Regions from separate parts of the Streptomyces sp. NBC_00829 genome, predicted to be linked through region 1. Evidence: riboswitches for the same ligand, from Rfam matches in the RefSeq annotation. Region 1 holds a riboswitch; each other region holds the start of a gene.
What was found. Region 1 has a riboswitch for cyclic di-AMP ahead of OG293_RS04230 (peptidoglycan DD-metalloendopeptidase family protein). Riboswitches for the same ligand answer to the same signal wherever they lie in the genome.
Positions count from the first base shown of each region.

Region 2: another riboswitch for cyclic di-AMP. It lies ahead of OG293_RS31785 (C40 family peptidase); the one in region 1 lies ahead of OG293_RS04230 (peptidoglycan DD-metalloendopeptidase family protein).
Region 3: another riboswitch for cyclic di-AMP. It lies ahead of OG293_RS07930 (M23 family metallopeptidase); the one in region 1 lies ahead of OG293_RS04230 (peptidoglycan DD-metalloendopeptidase family protein).

Region 1 covers NZ_CP108867.1:1,001,254-1,007,653, forward strand. The annotation lists gene OG293_RS04210 (STM4013/SEN3800 family hydrolase) at 1-183, shown strand, start outside; gene OG293_RS04215 (STM4012 family radical SAM protein) at 192-1,541, shown strand; gene OG293_RS04220 (STM4011 family radical SAM protein) at 1,549-2,424, shown strand; gene OG293_RS04225 (SGNH/GDSL hydrolase family protein) at 2,447-3,238, opposite strand; gene OG293_RS04230 (peptidoglycan DD-metalloendopeptidase family protein) at 3,408-4,355, opposite strand; cyclic di-AMP (ydaO/yuaA leader) riboswitch at 4,360-4,513, opposite strand; gene OG293_RS04235 (alpha-galactosidase) at 4,919-6,400, opposite strand, start outside.
Region 2 covers NZ_CP108867.1:7,077,076-7,083,475, forward strand. The annotation lists gene OG293_RS31770 (ATP-binding protein) at 130-561, shown strand; partial or broken gene OG293_RS31775 (LysR family transcriptional regulator) at 598-1,507, opposite strand; gene OG293_RS31780 (LysE family translocator) at 1,589-2,218, shown strand; gene OG293_RS31785 (C40 family peptidase) at 2,299-2,775, opposite strand; cyclic di-AMP (ydaO/yuaA leader) riboswitch at 2,779-2,963, opposite strand; partial or broken gene OG293_RS31790 (ATP-dependent Clp protease proteolytic subunit) at 3,469-3,600, opposite strand; partial or broken gene OG293_RS31795 (ABC transporter permease) at 3,585-3,992, opposite strand; partial or broken gene OG293_RS31800 (TetR/AcrR family transcriptional regulator) at 3,950-4,584, shown strand; gene OG293_RS31805 (urease subunit gamma) at 4,722-5,024, shown strand; gene OG293_RS31810 (urease subunit beta) at 5,039-5,350, shown strand; gene OG293_RS31815 (urease subunit alpha) at 5,343-6,400, shown strand, end outside.
Region 3 covers NZ_CP108867.1:1,942,912-1,949,311, reverse strand. The annotation lists gene OG293_RS07940 (M16 family metallopeptidase) at 70-1,437, shown strand; gene OG293_RS07935 (M16 family metallopeptidase) at 1,455-2,822, shown strand; cyclic di-AMP (ydaO/yuaA leader) riboswitch at 3,042-3,206, shown strand; gene OG293_RS07930 (M23 family metallopeptidase) at 3,219-3,986, shown strand; gene OG293_RS07925 (GntR family transcriptional regulator) at 4,174-4,851, shown strand; gene OG293_RS07920 (HPr family phosphocarrier protein) at 5,012-5,293, opposite strand; gene OG293_RS07915 (GNAT family N-acetyltransferase) at 5,458-6,400, shown strand, end outside.

The DNA.
Region 1 (6,400 bases):
TACGTCGACCGCCACATCGGGCGCCTCTTCACCGCCGCACGCAGCCGTCGGCGCTGCTTTGCGATCGTCTGCTCCGACCACGGCACGGCCTACGGGGACGACGGCTACACCGGGCACCGCATCGGTCACGAGGCCGTCTGGACCGTGCCATACGCCCACTTCTTCCTGGACGCCGACGAATGAGCCGACCCATGAGCCGACCCCTTGGCACCTTCCCGAACCACCCGCGCCCGTACCAGAGTTATGTCTACGCCTATCCGCACAAGACGGCGTACCGCCCCCTCGAAGACCGCCCGTCGCTGCGCGAGCTGTGGGCGGCGGAGCGCAAGGACATGCTCTCCCTCTATCTGCACATACCGTTCTGCGAGGTCCGCTGCGGCTTCTGCAATCTCTTCACCCGCATCGGCGCCCCCGACGAGCTGAGCACCCGCTATCTCGACGCACTCGACCGCCAGGCGAGCGCCGTGCGCGAAGCGCTCGGAGATACCGACCCGGTGCGCTTCGCCGCAGCGGCCTTCGGTGGCGGCACCCCGACCTTTCTGACCGCCGACGAGCTCGACCGGCTCTGCGACATCGCCGAGAAGCGGACGGGCGCGGATCTGCGTGCCGTTCCGCTCTCCGTCGAGACCTCCCCGGCCACCGCCACCGCCGACCGGCTCGCCGTGCTCGCCGCCCGCGGAGCCACCCGCCTCAGCATCGGCGTTCAGAGTTTCGACGACCGGGAGGCCAGAGCCGCGGTCCGCCCTCAGCGCCGCGCCGACGTCGAGTCGGCCCTGGCGTGCATCCGCGACGCCCGGATTCCCGTCCTCAACATCGACCTGATCTACGGCATCCACGGACAGACGCCGCTCAGCTGGCGCAGTTCCCTCGATGCGGCGCTCGCCTGGGAGCCGGAGGAGCTGTATCTCTACCCCCTGTACGTCCGGCCGCTGACGGGCCTCGGCCGCCGCGCGCAGGACGGCGACAACGCCTGGGACGCCCAGCGCCTGCGGCTGTACCGCGAGGGCCGCGACCTCCTGCTCGATCAGGGCTACGAGCAGGTGTCGATGCGGATGTTCCGCCGGGCGGGGGCGCCTTCGCATGCCGCGGACGACCATGCCTGCCAGACCGACGGCATGATCGGCCTGGGCTGCGGCGCCCGCTCCTACACCTCGTCCCTGCACTACTCGTTCGACTACGCCGTGGACATGCACCAGATACGCGGCATCATCGACGACTACACGGAGACCAAGGACTTCAGCCGGGCCGAAGTGGGCCGCCGGGTCGACGAGGACGAGGCCCGCAGACGTCATCTGCTCCAGTCCCTGCTCCAGGCCGGGGGAATGGAGATCTCGGGCTACCGCGAGCGGTTCGGACACCACCCGGCCGAGGTCTTCGGAGCCGAGCTGGACCGGTTCGCCGCGTTCGGCTGGCTCGACGAGGCGGCCTCACCGGACCGGCTCAGGCTCAGCGCCGATGGACTCGCGTACTCAGACGCGCTCGGCCCGGAGCTCTTCTCACCCGATGTGCGCGCCGCAATGGCCGCGTACGAACCGAAGTGACCGCCGCATGGATCTGACCGTTCTGTACCGGGGCCCGCTCGCCTCGTGCGACTACGACTGTCCCTACTGCCCGTTCGCCAAGCGCCGGGACAGCACCGAGCAGCTGCGTGCGGACCGGGCGGCGCTGGAGCGCTTCGCGGGCTGGGCGGCGCGGCAGACCGACGACCGTCTCGCCGTGCTCTTCACGCCCTGGGGCGAGGGCCTGGTCCGCTCCTGGTACCGCCGGACGCTCGTGGAGCTGTCACGGATGCCGCACATCGGCCGGGTGGCGATTCAGACCAACCTCAGCTGCCGTACCGAATGGCTGGCGGACGCCGATCCGGAAACGCTGGCCCTCTGGTGCACCTATCACCCGGAGCAGACCCCTTATGGACGGTTTCTTGCCAAATGCCAGGATCTGGCCGCGCAAGGCGTCCGGTTCAGTGTCGGCATCGTCGGCTTTCCCGAGCACCTGGAGCACGCCCGCCGCCTGCGCGCCGACCTGCCGGCCCATGTCTACCTTTGGGTGAACGCGGCGGAAGGGCGCGCGTACACCGACGCCGAGGCCGCCGAGTGGACGGAGCTGGACCCTCTCTTCCCGTACAGCCGCCACCCTCACCGCTCGGCCGGACTGCCCTGCCGGACCGGCGAGTCGGTCGTCTCGGTGGACGGCGACGGCACGGTGCGCCGCTGCCACTTCGTTCCCGACGAGCTGGGCAGCCTCTACGACGGCTCCTACCGGCGCGCGTTGCGCCCCCGCGCCTGCCCGCTGGCCGTCTGCGACTGTCATATCGGCTACGTGCATCTGGACTCATTGCCGCTGTACGACGTGTTCGCCGGCGGAGTGCTGGAACGGATACCGGCCCAGCACGGAGCCGGCCTGCGACTGCCCGGCGGGCGGTAGCCGGCCCCACCCTGGCGAACGGTCAAAGTGGCAGCAGATCCGGGCGCTTGGCCTCGACATGGTCCCCGGAGCTCTCGCCGCGCAGCCGTCGGCCGATCCACGGCACCAGGTGTTCGCGCGCCCAGTGGATGTTGTCCCGGCGCACTTCGAGCGACCCGCGGGGCGGCAGCGGCGGCCACGGCTGATCGGGGTCGGCGGGCACCTCGATGCCGAGGACCTGGGCGGCGCGCAGCGCGACCCGGGTGTGCCCCTCGGGCGAGAGGTGGAGCCGGTCGCCGTCCCAGGCCCGCCTGTCCTGGACGGACTTGAGCGACCACAGGTCGAGAACGGGGCAGTCGTAGCGGTCGGCGATGGCGCGTACGTGAGCGGTGTACGTGGCGATCTTGCCGCGGAGGTGGCGCAGCACCGGGACTCCGCGGGTGTCGAAGCCGGTGGTCACCATGACCGTGCCGACAGCGCCCGCGAGGTCGGCGACGGCCCGCTCGAACCGCTCGGCGACATCGTCCGGGTCGGTGCCGGGGCGGATGATGTCATTGCCGCCCGCGCAGAACGTCACCAGATCCGGGGCGAGTTCCCTGGCCCTCGACACCTGCTCGTCGACGATCTGGTCGAGGAGCCGGCCGCGGACGGCGAGATTGGCGTACCTGAAGGCGTGTTCGGGCATCCGGTCGTCGAGCAGGACCGCGAACCGGTCGGCCCATCCGACGTACATCCCGTCGGGTCCCGGGTCTCCGACGCCCTCGGTGAAGCTGTCGCCGATCGCCGCGTACGACCCGAATACGCCGCTCGTCCTTGTTCTCGAATCGTCTGCCACGCGACCATATCTTTCCCTTACGGGTGTGACCTACGCGACCGTAAGGAGGGGTTGACGAGGGGTGATCTATGACACCGGTCAAGATTCACCCAACGCGGAATACGCCGAGTCCCCCCGCGCCGCGGGTGCGGCACGGGGGGACGAGGTGTGGTGCGGGTCGCCAGGTGGCTCAGATGGTGACGCCGTGCTGGCGAAGGTAGGCCAGCGGGTCGATGTCGGAGCCGTAGCCCGGGCCGGTGCGGATCTCGAAGTGCAGGTGCGGACCAGTGGAGTTGCCGGTGGTGCCGGAGAGGCCGATCTGCTGGCCGCCGCTCACGCTCTGGCCGGAGGAGACGGCGAGCGAGGAGAGGTGGGCGTACTGCGAATAGGTGCCGTCGCCGTGCTGGATGACGACCTCGTTGCCGTACGCGCCGCCCCAGCCCGCGGAGACGACGGTGCCCGGGCCGACGGCCTTGACCGGCGTGCCGGAAGCAGCCGCGAAGTCGACGCCGGTGTGGTAGCCGCTGGACCACATGGCGCCGGCCAGGTGGTACGGGGTGATGACGGACGGGCTGTCCACGGGAGTGGTGAAGCCGGAGCCGCTGGTCTTGGCCGGGCTCTTCGCCGCGGTGTCGGAGGCGGGCTGCGCCGTGGTCTTCTCGGCCGCGTCCGAGCCCGTGCCGGAGGAGCCGGTGGAGGCCGGGCGGTCGCGCTTCTCCTTGCGAGGCTGCGACTCCTCGTGCGTCTTCGCCTTCGACTTCGCGCCCAGGGTGAGCTTGAGGCCCGGGTGGATCAGCGACGGGTTCTCACCGACCTGCCGGCGATTGTCCTCGTACAGCTTGTGCCAGCCGCCGGGGACGTGGCGCTCGGCGGCGATCTTCGAGAGACAGTCGCCGGCGACGACGGTGTACGTGGCGGGGCCGGCGGCAGGCCTCTGCGCGGTCTTCTGCGCGACCGGGGCGGCTGCGGCGGTCACGGCCGTGTGCGGCGTCGTGGCGGGGGCCGTCTTGCCCGCGGCGTGGGCGCCGGTGGCAACCGTGAGCGGCAGCGCGATGGCGGCGCCACCCGTGCCGGCGGCGACGAGGCCGCGCGTGATCGGGCTGGTCCTGGGACGGCGATGCTTACCCTTTGCGGGCATGGCGCTTTCCTCTCCGGCGCCGGCGAGGTGAGCTGTCGGGTTCGGGCTGGAGATGCCCGGCCGCGCTGTGCGCGACTTGACCCCTAGCCGTCCGGAGGTCCGGATTCGGCGTACTACCTGGGTCCCCCGCTCCTGCCACGCGTGGGTGGGTTCGAATTCCGGTCGGCGGCAGGATTAGGCGGTCCGTCCGGATTGACCGTGAACGTAAACGAGTGGAGCCGAATGGAACAAGCCGCCGCATTTTCCGATCATTGTTTGCCGGGAAATCGCCGGAGAATTCCCGTTACGCTCCGTGAATTAATGATCTTCCCGCGCCCGCAGGGCAAAGGAATTCGCGGCGGCGCCCCCGCCACGCACCGTCACGGATGAGATCCTGCTCACGAGCCGCGCGCCGCCCTCATTACAGACGGGGCACGCCATACTTAATCGCTCAATTCGGACAGAACAGTCATTCAATGACTATCGACCGAATAGTCTCGTTCACCGCCTAAGCGCTCACAATGCCGATGGAATTCCGCGGAGCCGGGCTGCCCATTTCGACCATTTCATCCCTTAGGGGCAGATCAGTGGCGGCGCAACCGGATCACCGTCGCGTCCATGTCGCCCTTCAGCCCGGTGTGCAGTCCGTGATGCAGCAGGACGGATCCGCGGTGCAGCGCGCCGGTGTCCAGGTCCTCGTAGGCCGCCGCGGAGTCGATACCGCGCAGCCGGAGCCGCGGCGGCTGCTCTCCGTAGTGCTGCGCCTGAAGCCAGGCGAGGACGACTGATTCATCGCCCTTGACGTACTGCACAGCGCTGAGCCCGCCCTCGGGCGCCCGCAGCCGGTACAGCTCGCCGTGCTGCACCAGCGGCCTGATCTTCTTGTAGAGCTCCACCCAGACACGGGCCTCGGCGAGCTCCTCCTCGGTCCACTCGGTGAGGTCGCCGCCGACCCCCAGGACACCGGCCATGGCGCTGACAAACCGGAAACGAAGCGTGCTGAACCTGCCGTTGAGCTGGACATTCGGACTGTCGGTGACCCACGCGGCCATGACCCTCGCGGGATGCAGCTGGGTGAAGCCGTGCTGGATGGCAAGCCGGTCCAGCGGGTCGGTGTTGTCGGAGGTCCACACCTGGTCGGTACGGGAGAGGATGCCGAGGTCGATCCGGCCACCGCCGCCCGAGCAGGACTCGAAGGCGACGGAGGGGTGCGCGGCCCGCAGCCGGTCGAGCAGTGCGTACAGCGCGTGCACATGCTCGACCCACAGCTTCTGGGGATAGTCCTCCCCCGGCCATCCGGCATCCGTGAAACAGCGGTTGAAGTCCCATTTCACATAGTCGACGGGCGTGCTACTCAGTAGGCCGTCCAACTGCCCCCAGAGGTATTCCTGCACGTCCTCGCGCGCGAGGTTGAGCACCAGCTGATTGCGGAATTCGATCCTGGCGCGTCCGGGGTGGTGCTGCACCCAGTCGGGGTGCGCGCGGTAGAGATCGCTGTCCGCATTGACCATTTCCGGTTCGACCCAGATACCGAACTGCATACCCAGCCCGTGCACTTCGTCGGCGAGCGGCCCCAGGCCGTCCGGAAAGCGCTCGGGATTGGGGGTCCAGTCGCCGAGTCCGGCCCGGTCGCTGGTGCGCTGCCCGAACCAGGCGTCATCGACGACGAACAGCTCGACGCCCATGGCCGCCGCCCTGCGCGCGAGAGCCCGCTGCTGCTTCTCGGAGATGTCGAAGCCGGTGGCCTCCCAGGAGTTGTAGAGGACGGGCCGCTCGGCCGCCGCGTCCGGTACGACGTGCGCCAGCTGCCAGGCGTGCCAGGCGCGGCTGGCCCCGCCGAATCCCTTGTCGCTCCACAGCCCGGCGAAGACGGGCGAGGTGTACGACTGTCCCGGTGCGAGTCGCAGCAGCCCGGAGTCGTCGTGGCCGACTCCGCCGGTGATCTGCACCACGCCGTCGGGCAGCTGCTGTACGGAGATCCGCCAGGACCCCGACCAGCCGAGCGCGCAGCCGTAGACCTCGCCCCGCTCCTCCGTGGCCCCTTCGGCGTCCAGCGCCACCCACGG
Region 2 (6,400 bases), 6.1 Mb from region 1:
TATCTTGGTGGATCCCCACCCTGAGAGGCACGATAAGTGGCACTCTGGCGCGAAGCACAATCCGTGGCCGTCCTCGCAATTCCGCTACGAGTCGGAGCGCGGCCCCGGTGGGAAAGGGACAGCGTCGCCATGGCAGACCATCAGGAAGCCTCCGTCACTCTGCCGAGCGATCCCGCCTCGGTCTCCGCGGCCCGCAGATACGTCACAAGCGTCGTCTCCGAATGGGGAATGGCGATCGGGACAGAGGCCATCGACACCGTCCGGCTGATCGTCTCCGAACTCGCCACCAACGCAGTGCAGCACACCTTCGGCCAGTCCCCGACGTTCACCGTCGACCTGAGGCTCGAACGGGAGGAGGAACTGCGCATCGGCGTCACGGACAGTCACCCCCGCTGGCCGCAGCGGCTGCCTGCCGCCGTCCGCCAGGACAACGGCCGAGGGATGGTCATCATCCGCAGCCTGACCGCGGAGTGCGGCGGGCAGCTCTCGGTCACCCCGACACCTGAGGGCGGCAAGACCGTGTGGATCGCCCTGCCGTGGACGGCGCCGGTGCAGAACTGACCGGAAAGCGCGGTGACCCGAGGGGCGGCGGGGCGGTCAGCCACCGGCGCGCCCGAATGCGCCACGCAGCAGAGCCCGCAGGGACTCGGCCGCCGGACCCGACTCCTCACCCCGGTGCGCCACCGAGATCGTCCGTCTGAAGGCCGCCGGTTCCAACTGCCGTACGCCGAGCGGTGTCGCCGCCATCGAGGCCGCCATCTCCGGCACCACCGCCACTCCGAGCCCGGAACTGACCAGCGCGCACACGAGCGCGTAGCCGGGTGACTCGCAGACCACGGCGGGAGTCATCCCGGCCGAGGCCAAGGCGGCCTCGACACCTTTGCGCGACGGATGCGAGGGAGCACTGCTGATCAGAGGCTGCCCTGCGAGATCGGCGACCGGCAGCCGCCCCGAGCCACCCGCGAGCGCATGCCCGGGGGCCGTGACCAGCACCAGCTCCTCCACGAGCAGCGGCTCCAGGAGCACCCCGGGCGGCAGCGGCGCGGGTTCCGCCGGTTCGTACGCATGCGTCAGCGCCAGATCCGCCTCACCGGCCGCCACCGCCACGACCCCGCCCGGCGGTTCGTACTCCGCGACCGCCAGTTCCACGTCCGGGTGCGCCCGGCGAAAGGCGCTCAGCACCGGCGGCAGCAGATGGACGCCCACCGTCGTGAACGTGCCGACACGCAGTCGCCCTCCGGACAGCCCAGCGAGCCGCGCCAGCTCGTGCCGGGCCCGCTCCATCTCGTCGAGCACCCGGCGGGCCCGCGCCGCGAGCAGTTCACCCGCGGCCGTCAGCCGCGCCCCGCGATGATGCCGCACGAGCAGCGTCACTCCCGCCTCGCGCTCCAATTTGGCCAGCTGCTGGGAGCGCGGGCGCGGTGTACCCCAGCCGGGCGGCGGCGCGGGTGATCGAACCGGCCTCCGCGACGGCGACAAGCGCCGCGAGCCGCGTCGGGTCGTACATGACTCCCCTTAAGCATTGCTTTAGGCAGACCCAGAAGATTGCAAGTACACCGTAAAGGCTGAATCGGCCCACGATGGGGCCATGGACGCACAACTGATCGCCTTCCTGGGAGTCGCCGCAGGCATGGTCGCCATGCCGGGCGCGGATTTCACCGTCGTCGTGCGCAATGCGCTCGCCTCGCGGCCGGAGGGTCTGGCCACCGCCGTCGGGGTCGCCGGGGGGCTGCTCGTGCACACAGCCCTGGCGGTCGCGGGACTCGCGGCCGTCCTTGTCGCGGTGCCGGCGCTGTACCGCGCGCTCCAGATCGCGGGCGGCGTCTATGTGCTCTGTCTGGGTGTGCGAGCCGTACGGGCCGCGCTGCGTCCGGCGCCCGTGACGCAGGATCCGCGGGGGGAGGCGGCCGGCGGTGTCGGCCGCGGCCTGCGCCAGGGATTCCTCACCAATGTGCTGAACCCCAAGGCGCCGATCCTCTTCCTCAGCCTGCTCCCGCAGTTCGTGCCGGACGGGGCGTCGGTCCTGCCGCGCACTCTGCTGCTCGCCGCGATCGTCGTCGCGCTGGCCCTGATCTGGTTCCCGGCGGTGGCGCTGCTGGTGGACCGGCTCGGGAACCGGCTGCGTCGGCCGCGCACGACTCGCGCGGTCGAGGGGGTCACGGGCGGGGCGCTGACCGCGCTCGGCGTGACCCTGCTGGCGGCGCCGCTGACGCACTGACGCACCGGGTGCACCACGGGGAGGGCCCGCGCCGACCACCGGTGACGAACGGTGATCGGCGCGTGACCGTCAAGGGCCCGTCAGCGCACCCGGCCGTACCAGACGCGCTTGGTCCAGATCTTCTCCAGCTTCACCCAGGATCCGGTCTTCGGCGAGTGCCAGATCTTGCCTCTGCCGGCGTAGATGCCCACGTGGTAGACGCTGCTGCCGGAGTGGAAGAAGACCAGATCTCCCTGCTGCCGGGAGGACGCCGAGATGTGGCGCGTCTTGTTGTACTGCTGCTGAGCCGTACGCGGGAGCTTCTTGCCCGCCTTCTTGTACGAATACAGCGTCAGCCCCGAGCAGTCGAAACGGGACGGACCCGCCGCGCCGTAGCGGTACGGCGCTCCCTTCTTCGAGGCGGCCACCTTGAGCGCCTTGCCCGCGTGCGTCGTTGCCGCGTGTGCCTCGGAGACGGCGCCGGGCGCCAGCAGCGTGCCGCCGACGGCGGCGAGGGTCAGGGCCGATACGGCTCCTGCCCGGGTCAGCAGAAACGGGACATGAATCTGCGCAGTCATGCGCAACCCTTCGTCAGCCGCCTGTGAAGGGTGACCTGTCGGGTTCGGACGGACGAAGATGCCCGGCCGCGGATGCGGCTTCACCCCGAGGGACGACCGGACTGCCCGGCTGTCCCGTACTGCTTGGGTCCTCCACTCCTGCCGATGCACTTCTGTCGACCAGTCATCCGATGCGGCGGCAGGACTCGGCGTCCGCTCGGACCGCCCCGCCGAGGTGGCGGGGGCTTGTCGTCCCAGGGATCTTGACCCACGGCATGCCGGATTTCCGAACCGAAACGGCGGTTTGTGACCTTTACCACCACTCACCTGTTCGGGTGGACAGGGCCATTTCGGCGACCTGTTCGCGACGCGTAAGGACCCTCGCACCAGCAGTGGAACGGGTTGTTCCGCTCGTTCGGTCGTCGTGGTGCGCAAGTTGTGCGTAGCTGTTGGGTGACCGGCAACTCCACCGAATGAGGGATGGTCATCAGTACACCGATGGCGGTTGACGGAAGGCCGATCGTCCGTCAACTCGGAGCTGCGGGCCGCAGCGTCACCCGATCGGAGCGGCGTTCGCGGTCGAGCAACCTCAGGGAGTTCGGGTGGCAGCGTCGGGCGCTCAGCCGAACCCAGGGAGCGGAGCGAGGCCTTGCGGTTCTTGACCACGTGATCGACCGGGCCGTAGGTCCTGGCGTCCTCGGCGCCGAAGATCGTCTCGCGCTCCAGATCGGCGGCGATCCGCTCCGGAGTCTGACCCGTATGGCGTACGAGCGTGCCGGTCAGCTGCTCCCGCAGCCGCAGCAGCTCCTGTGCGTGGATCTGGGCGAGCACCCGGCCTCGCCCCACCAGGAACCGGTGAGCACGCCGAGCCAGCTGTGGGCCAGGGCGGCCGAGGTGAGGCCGACGAGCGCCGAAGCGCCGATGAGTGTGGTCGCCGCGCGGGCTCCGCGCAGCCCCAGCAGCGTGACCGCGGCTCCCGCCGCGACGCCCGCGAGGGCCCGCGGCAGGATGCTCGACGCCAGCGCGCTGCCGCGCGGATCGCCCGCCGGTGTCGGTACGACGTCCGTCACCTTCACCGCGGTGCCGGCCGGTGCCTGTGCGGTGACCGCCTCCGTGAGCAACTGGGCCACGACCGGGCTGCCGGCCGAAGCGGTCATGAGCCGGGGTCCTTGGTCGCTCACCACGATCGCCCCGTATACGACCCGGTCCTCGATCGCGGTGCCGGCGGCGGCCTCGTCGTAGCGCGGCGCGTGGGGGTGTCGGCGACGGTGCCGCCCGCTGCCTTGCGCGCAATGGCTTCCACGCCACGTCGATGCAGGACATCCTGCGCGAAGCGGGCCTCTCTGCCGGTGCCGTGTACCGCTACTTCCGAAGGAGGAGCTGATCGCGGCCATCGCCGGGGAGGCCTTCGTCGGGATCTGAGCGGCTTTCGACGAAGCCGCCCGGTCCACTCCGCCGCCCATGCCGGACGCCCTCCTCGGCCGTGTCCTGCGCGGCATGCTGGCCGAGCAGGTTCCCGGCGGCGACAAGCAGGCCTTCGCCCGGCTCATCGATCAGGTGTGGACCGAGACGCTGCGCAGCGAGGAGCTCGCCGCCACGCTTGCCGAGGGGTACGCCGGTCGGCGCTCGGCCTGGGCGGAGCTGGTCGAGGCGTACCGCGCGGGCGGCCTGATGGACGCCGACGTACCCGCCGACCATGTGGCCCGCACGCTCATCGCCACCGCCCAGGGGTTCGTCGCGCAGCAGGCGCTCTTCGGTGACACGCAGGCCGAGGCCATCGAGGACGGGCTGGGGGGACTGATGTCCATGGGGCGGGCGAAGATCAGTTAACGCGCCGGAAAAACTCTCCGCCTAACGTTCAGTCCCCCGCCGGGAGAAACCCGTGGTGCGGTGAACGCCGTGCTCACGTGGGTTGACGTCCCGCTGCACCCGGGCGGGTCCGGGTCGGACGACTGTGAGGTGGACGCGTGCAACTCTCCCCGCACGAACAGGAACGACTGCTCATCCATGTGGCGGCGGACGTGGCTCAGAAGCGCCGTGCCCGAGGGGTGAGGCTCAATCATCCCGAGTCCGTCGCCCTGATCACCTCGCACATCCTCGAGGGCGCCAGGGACGGACGCACCGTCGCCGAACTCATGGCGTCGGGCCGCAAGGTCCTCACCCGCGCCGAGGTGATGGACGGCATCCCCGAGATGATCCACGACGTCCAGGTCGAAGCGACCTTCCCGGACGGCACCAAGCTCGTCACCGTCCACGACCCGATCGTCTGAGGGGCAGGCCGCCGATGATCCCCGGAGAGTTCCTCTTCGCCGAGGGCCGTGTGCCCCTCAACGAGGGTCGCGAGATCACCTCGCTCGCCGTCGTCAATGCGGCCGACCGGCCCGTCCAGGTCGGCTCCCACTATCACTTCGCGGAGGCCAACCCCGGCCTGCACTTCGACCGTGCCGCCGCCCGGGGACTGCGGCTGAACATCGCCGCCGGCACCGCCGTGCGCTTCGAGCCCGGCATCCTGATCGACATCGAACTCGTCCCGCTCGCGGGGCGGCGCGTCGTCTCGGGCCTTCGGGGCGAGATCGGGGGCGGTCTCGATGCCTGAGCTCCACCGCGCCGTCTACGCCGACCTGTACGGCCCCACCACCGGTGACCGGATCCGGCTCGCCGACACCGATCTGCTCGTCGAGATCGAGGAGGACCGCTCCGGCGGCCCGGGCCTCGCCGGCGACGAGGCCGTGTTCGGCGGCGGGAAAGTGATCCGTGAGTCGATGGGCCAGGCCCGTACGACACGGGCCGAAGGCGCACCCGACACGGTCATCACCGGCGCCGTCGTCATCGACCACTGGGGCATCGTCAAGGCCGACATCGGCATCCGTGACGGCCGTATCGCCGGCATCGGCAAGGCAGGCAATCCCGACACGATGGACGGCGTGCACCCCGATCTCGTCATCGGCCCCGAGACCGAGATCATCGCGGGCAACGGGAAGATCATGACGGCGGGCGCCATCGACGCCCATGTCCACTTCATCTCGCCGACCCTCATCGACCAGGCCCTCGCGGCCGGCGTCACCACACTCGTCGGCGGCGGAACCGGACCGGCCGAAGGAACCAAGGCCACCACCATCACCCCGGGACCCTGGCACCTTGCCCGGATGTTCGAGGCGATGGACGGCCTCCCGGTCAACATCGGACTGCTCGGCAAGGGCAACACGATGTCCCGCGAGGCCATGCACTCCCAACTGCGCGGCGGAGCGCTCGGGTTCAAGATCCACGAGGACTGGGGGTCGACCCCCGCCGTCATCGACGCCTGTCTGAGCGTCTGTGACGAGACGGGTGCCCAGCTCGCCATCCACACGGACACCCTCAACGAAGCGGGTTTCGTCGGGGACACCCTCGCCGCCATCGCGGGCCGCACCATCCACGCGTATCACACCGAGGGCGCGGGTGGCGGCCACGCGCCGGACATCATCTCCGTGGTCTCCGAGCCGTACGTCCTGCCCAGCTCCACCAATCCGACCCGGCCGCACACCGTCAACACCATCGACGAACACCTCGACATGCTGATGGTCTGCCACCACCTCAACCCTGCCGTGCCCGAGGATCTCGCCTTCGCGGAGTCCCGCATAAGGCCCTCCACCATCGCGGCCGAGGA
Region 3 (6,400 bases), 940 kb from region 1:
AGCGCGCTTGCATACAGTGGCAGGGCTGACAAAAACAGCAGCATCGCGATCGAAGGGACGTACATGCCCATGGGTCACACGGCCACAGCGCAGGCCGGTTCCGGCGGCCTGACAGCGACAGAGCACCGGCTGGCCAACGGCCTGCGCGTGGTGCTCTCCGAGGACCATCTGACCCCGGTGGCCGCGGTCTGCCTCTGGTACGACGTCGGTTCGCGCCACGAGGTCAGGGACCGCACCGGCCTGGCCCACCTCTTCGAGCACCTGATGTTCCAGGGCTCCGCCCAGGTGACGGGGAACGGCCACTTCGAGCTGGTCCAGGGCGCGGGCGGCTCGCTGAACGGCACCACCAGCTTCGAGCGTACGAACTACTTCGAGACAATGCCCACCCACCAGCTGGAGCTCGCGCTCTGGCTGGAGGCCGACCGCATGGGCTCGCTGCTGACCGCGCTCGACGACGAGTCGATGGAGAACCAGCGCGACGTCGTCAAGAACGAGCGCCGCCAGCGGTACGACAATGTTCCGTACGGCACGGCGTTCGAGCGGCTGACCGCTCTCGCCTACCCCGAGGGCCACCCGTACCACCACACGCCTATCGGCTCGATGGCCGACCTGGACGCGGCGACCCTGGAGGACGCCCGCGCCTTCTTCCGTACGTACTACGCGCCGAACAACGCCGTGCTGTCGGTCGTCGGCGACATCGACCCGGAGCAGACGCTCGCCTGGATCGAGACGTACTTCGGCTCCATCCCCTCCCACGACGGCAAGCAGCCGCCGCGCGACGGCTCGCTCCCGGAGGTCATCGGGGAGCAGCTGCGCGAGGAGATCCGTGAGGAGGTCCCGGCGCGTGCGCTGATGGCCGCCTATCGCCTGCCGCACGACGGCACCCGCGAGTGTGACGCCGCGGATCTTGCGCTCACCGTCCTCGGCGGCGGCGAGTCGTCCCGGCTCCACAACCGCCTGGTGCGCCGGGACCAGACGGCCGTCGCGGCCGGCTTCGGTCTGCTGCGGCTGGCCGGCGCCCCGTCGCTGGGCTGGCTGGACGTCAAGACGTCCGGCGGCGTCGAGGTCCCGCAGATCGAGGCCGCGGTCGACGAGGAGCTCGCGCGGTTCGCCGCCGAGGGCCCCACGCCCGAGGAGATGGAACGCGCGCAGGCCCAGTTGGAGCGCGAGTGGCTGGACCGGCTCGGCACGGTCTCGGGCCGCGCGGACGAACTGTGCAGGTACGCCGTGCTGTTCGGCGACCCGCAGCTGGCGCTGACCGCCGTACAGCGGGTCCTCGACGTCACCGCCGAGGAGGTGCAGGCGGTCGCCCAGGCCCGGCTGCGGCCCGACAACAGGGCGGTGCTCGTCTACGAACCCGTCTCCGCCGACGACGGCGAGCACAGCGACGACAGCGACAGCGACGAGAACGACGAGCACGAGGGGACGGACCAGTGAGCGACGCTGCCGTGACCATGACGTTCCACCCGCAGCCCCAGGCGGGCGCGCCCCGGCCCTGGGCGTTCCCCGCCCCCGATCGCGGCACGCTGGACAACGGCCTGACCGTCCTGCGCTGCCACCGCCCCGGCCAGCAGGTGGTGGCCATCGAGATCTCCCTCGACGCCCCGCTGGACGCCGAGCCCGAGGGCCTCGACGGCGTCGCCACGATCATGGCGCGTGCCCTCTCGGAGGGCACCGACAAGCACTCCGCCGAGGAGTTCGCCGCCGAGCTGGAGCGCTGTGGCGCCACCCTCGACGCGCACGCCGACCACTCCGGCGTCCGCGTCTCCCTGGAGGTCCCGGTCTCCCGGCTGCCCAAGGCTCTCGGTCTGCTCGCCGAGGCGCTGCGCGCGCCCGCCTTCGCCGACAGCGAGGTGGAGCGGCTCGTACGCAACCGTCTGGACGAGATCCCGCACGAGACGGCCAACCCCGCCCGCCGAGCGGCCAAGGAACTCTCCAAGGAACTCTTCCCGGCCACCGCGCGCATGTCGCGCCCCCGCCAGGGCACCGAGGAGACAGTGGCCGGGATCGACTCCGCGGCCGTGCGCGCCTTCTACGAGGCGCATGTGCGGCCCGCCACGGCCACCGCGGTGATCGTGGGCGACCTCACCGGAGTCGACCTGGACGCCGTGCTCGGCGACAGCCTCGGCACCTGGACGGGCGACAAGGCCGAGCCCCGTCCCGTACCGCCGATCGCGGCCGACGACACAGGGCGCGTCGTGATCGTGGACCGGCCGGGTGCCGTGCAGACGCAACTGCTGATCGGCCGCATCGGCCCGGACCGGCACGACCGTGTCTGGCCGGCGCAGGTCCTCGGCGCGTACTGCCTGGGCGGCACCCTCACCTCCCGTCTGGACCGCGTGCTGCGGGAGGAGAAGGGCTACACCTACGGCGTACGGGCCTTCGGCCAGGTGCTGCGCTCCGCCCCCGACGGATCGGGCGCCTCGATGCTCGCCGTCAGCGGCTCGGTGGACACGCCCAACACCGGACCGGCGCTGGACGATCTCTGGAAGGTGCTGCGCACGCTCGCGGCCGAGGGGCTCACCGACGCGGAGCGCGATGTGGCCGTGCAGAACCTCGTGGGCGTCGCTCCGCTGAAGTTCGAGACGGCCGCGTCCGTCGCGGGCACGCTCGCCGACCAGGTCGAGCAGTTCCTCCCGGACGACTACCAGGCGCAGTTGTACGTGCGGCTGGCGGAGACCGGGACGGTGGAGGCGACGGCGGCGGCCGTCAGCGCCTTCCCGGTGGACCGTCTGGTGACGATCCTCGTCGGCGACGCCTCGCAGATCGAGGAGCCGGTCAGGGCGCTCGGCATCGGTGAAGTGAGTGTTGTCACAGGCTGATTGAGTGCGGCCCTACGGCCGGACAGCTCCACATGTGCAACCGGAACCCCGGCATCCATGGTGATGTCGGGGTTCCTTGTTATGTCCGCTTTGCCATGGACGCTGCCCGTCTGCCCTGTGGCGTGCACTACAAAAGTCCCTGTCTGTTTGGCGATTGAAAGCGGCCCGGCCTAGCGTCGGTCCGGCTGTCCGCCACAAGCCCGCCGCACCCGCGGCATCGGACAGCCATCGCCGAGTCCCCGTCAGGCGCGAGCCTGGGGAGCCGGGGACCCACTCAGTCCCTGGGGTGAATCGGAAGCCTTCGCACCCGTGCGGAGGGGCCCGTAGGAGACCTTCCTGCTCCGAACCCGTCAGCTAACCCGGTAGGCGAGAGGGAAGGAAAGGACCAGCCACTTCATGGCGTTCACCCGTGCCACCGGGAAGCACCGTGCCCCGAGCCGTATGTCGCGCAAGAGCGCGAGCATGGCGGGCGTCGCGGCCCTAGCCACCACCGGCGTCATCGGATCCATCGCTTCCCCCGCCTTCGCCGCCGACTCCGGCGCGACGGTCGAGGACACCGGTCTGACCGAGATGGTGGCTGCTGACCAGATCGCCGACCAGATCGCCGACCAGGCCGCCGCCCAGCAGCAGGAGGCCGCCGAGGCGGTCGCCAAGGCGAAGGCCGAGGCCGAGGCGAAGCGCAAGGCCGAGGCCCGCGCCAAGGCGGCCCGCGAGGCCAAGGAGCGCGCCGCCCGCGACGCCGAGCGCAAGCGCCTCAACACCTTCGTCGCGCCGATCAGCGGCTCCTACGTCTCCACGGGCTACAAGACCGGCGGCGCCATCTGGTCCTCCGGCAGCCACACCGGCATCGACTTCCACGCCGCGTCCGGCACGACCGTGCACGCGGTCGGCTCCGGCACCGTCGTCGAGGCCGGCTGGGGCGGCGCCTACGGCAACAACGTCGTGATCAGGATGAACGACGGCTCGTACACGCAGTACGGCCACCTCTCGTCCATCGGCGTCTCGGTCGGCCAGCGCGTCACGCCCGGCCAGCAGATCGGTCTCTCCGGCTCGACCGGCAACACCACCGGGCCGCACCTCCACTTCGAGGCCCGCACGAGCGCCGAGTACGGCTCCGACATCAACCCCCTCGCGTACCTGCGCGCGCACGACGTCAACGTCTGATCTCACACTCACCCGATCGTGGGCCCCGGCTTCCCGCCGGGGCCTTCGTCGTTTTTCGCCCGAACTGCTGGCCAAAAGATATGCATGGATTCCCGGGTGGCATCGGAAAATCCTGCGTATTGCAATAGAGTCACGGGACAGACGTCAATCGGCTGCGTTTCGCGCGGATTAAAGCGGAGGTTCGGATATGCGCATTCCTGCGCACTCGGTATGCACGGCGATCCGCGACGACATCGTCTCCGGTGTATTCGAGCGTGGCAGCCGGCTCACCGAGGAGCAGCTGGCGCGGCGGTACGGCGTCTCGCGGGTCCCGGTGCGCGAAGCCCTGCGCACCCTGGAGTCCGAGGGGTTCGTCACGACCCGCAGGCACGCCGGCGCCTGCGTCGCCGAGCCCACCGACCAGGAGGCCGCCGACCTGCTGGAGATCCGGATGCTGCTGGAGCCGCTGGGCGCAGCCCGGGCCGCCCAGCGGCGTACCGAGGCCCATCTGAAGGTCCTGCGCGGCCTGGTGAGGCTGGGGCAGGAGCGAGCCCGCCGCGGCCAGGGCGAGGATCTGCGGTCCCTGGGCGGCTGGTTCCACGAGACGCTGGCCCAGGCCTCCGGCAGCCCTGGACTGACCGCGCTGCTCACCCAGTTGCGGCACAAGATCGCCTGGATGTACGCCGTCGAGCAGCCGGCCAAGCCCGTCGACTCCTGGGCGGAGCACGGCGCGATCGTGGACGCGGTGGCCCGCGGCGACGTCGAGCGTGCGCGGACGCTGACCGCACTGCATACCGAACGTGCACTCGCCGCGCACCGGCTGCGTCGCGTGGAGCGCGTGAGGACTTCGCAACATGCCGTAAACACCGCGAGCGCCCGTCATTAACAGTCGCACCGTATACAAAGACAAGACATGCGCGGGTCCTGTTTTCCGCTGCCCTTGTTCAATTGAAATCCGGGCCTATAGATAAACGGAGCCGCAGTCTCCCTCATTCGGGATTTCGCGGCTCCGTCGCGGAGAAATTCGGGCAACCCGTTCCGGGGGGTCAGACGGTCTCGGGGAGCTCGTCGAGGCCCTCGGCGACCAGCTTGGCCAGACGGTCCAGGGCGGCCTCGGCGCCGTCCGCCTCGGAGGCGAGCACGATCTCCTCGCCGCCCTGTGCGCCCAGGCCGAGCACGGCGAGCATCGACGCCGCGTTGACCGGGGTGCCGTCGCTCTTGGCGATCGTCATGGGGACGCCGGAGGCCGTGGCGGCACGGACGAAGATGGAAGCGGGGCGGGCGTGAAGGCCCTCCGCCCAGCCGACGTTGACGCGGCGCTCAGCCATGGTGTTGCCCTTCAAGTCTTTGCGGGTTGTCTAGACCAGTCTCTCATGTGTCGCGGCGTGCTCTCCAACTGGCCTCGGCCCGGGTGCGAGCGCCGTTCGGCCCTCCTCAGACTGCCCTCAGCCAACCGCCTACGCGACCGGTGGGTGAGTCGTACGCTTCACCCATGCAGAACCAGCCGGACCACGCCTACCCCGATCACTGGGAGGCGGACGTGGTGCTGCGTGACGGCGGGACCGCCCGCATCAGGCCCATCACCACCGAGGATGCCGAGCGCCTGGTCAGCTTCTACGAGCAGGTGTCGGACGAGTCGAAGTACTACCGCTTCTTCGCTCCCCATCCGAGGCTCTCCGCCAAGGACGTCCACCGCTTCACCCATCACGACTACGTGGACCGGGTGGGTCTGGCGGTCATGGTCGGCGGCGAGTTCATCGCCACCGTCCGCTACGACCGGATCAACGAGCAGGGCAGGCCCGCGAGCGCCCCCGCCGACGACGCCGAGGTCGCCTTTCTCGTGCAGGACGCGCACCAGGGGCGCGGTGTCGCCTCCACCCTGCTGGAGCACATCGCCGCGGTCGCCCGCGAACGGGGCATCCGGCGCTTCGCCGCCGAAGTACTCCCGGCCAACAACAAGATGATCAAGGTGTTCCGGGACGCCGGATACACCCAGAAGCGCAGCTTCGAGGACGGCTCCGTCCGTCTCACGCTCGACCTCGAACCGACCGCCGAGTCGCTCGCCGTCCAGCGGGGCCGCGAGCAGCGTGCGGAGGCCCGCTCCGTGCAGCGCCTGCTCGCCCCGGGGGCGGTCGTCGTCGTCGGCACCGGCCGCGCGCCGGGCGGGGTGGGGCGTACCGTGCTGCGCAATCTCCTCGACGCCGGGTACACGGGCCGTACGTACGCGGTGAACCGGGCCTTCGCCCAGGATCAGCGCGAGGTCGACGGCGTCCCGGCCTTCCGCTCCGTGGCCGAGATCGGCGAACCGGTCGACCTGGCGGTCGTGGCCGTACCCGCCGAGCGGGTGCCCGAGGCGGTCGCCGACTGCGGCGAGCACGGGGTCCAGGGGCTGGTCGTCCTCGCTGCCGGATACGCCGAGAGCGGCGCGGCCGGCC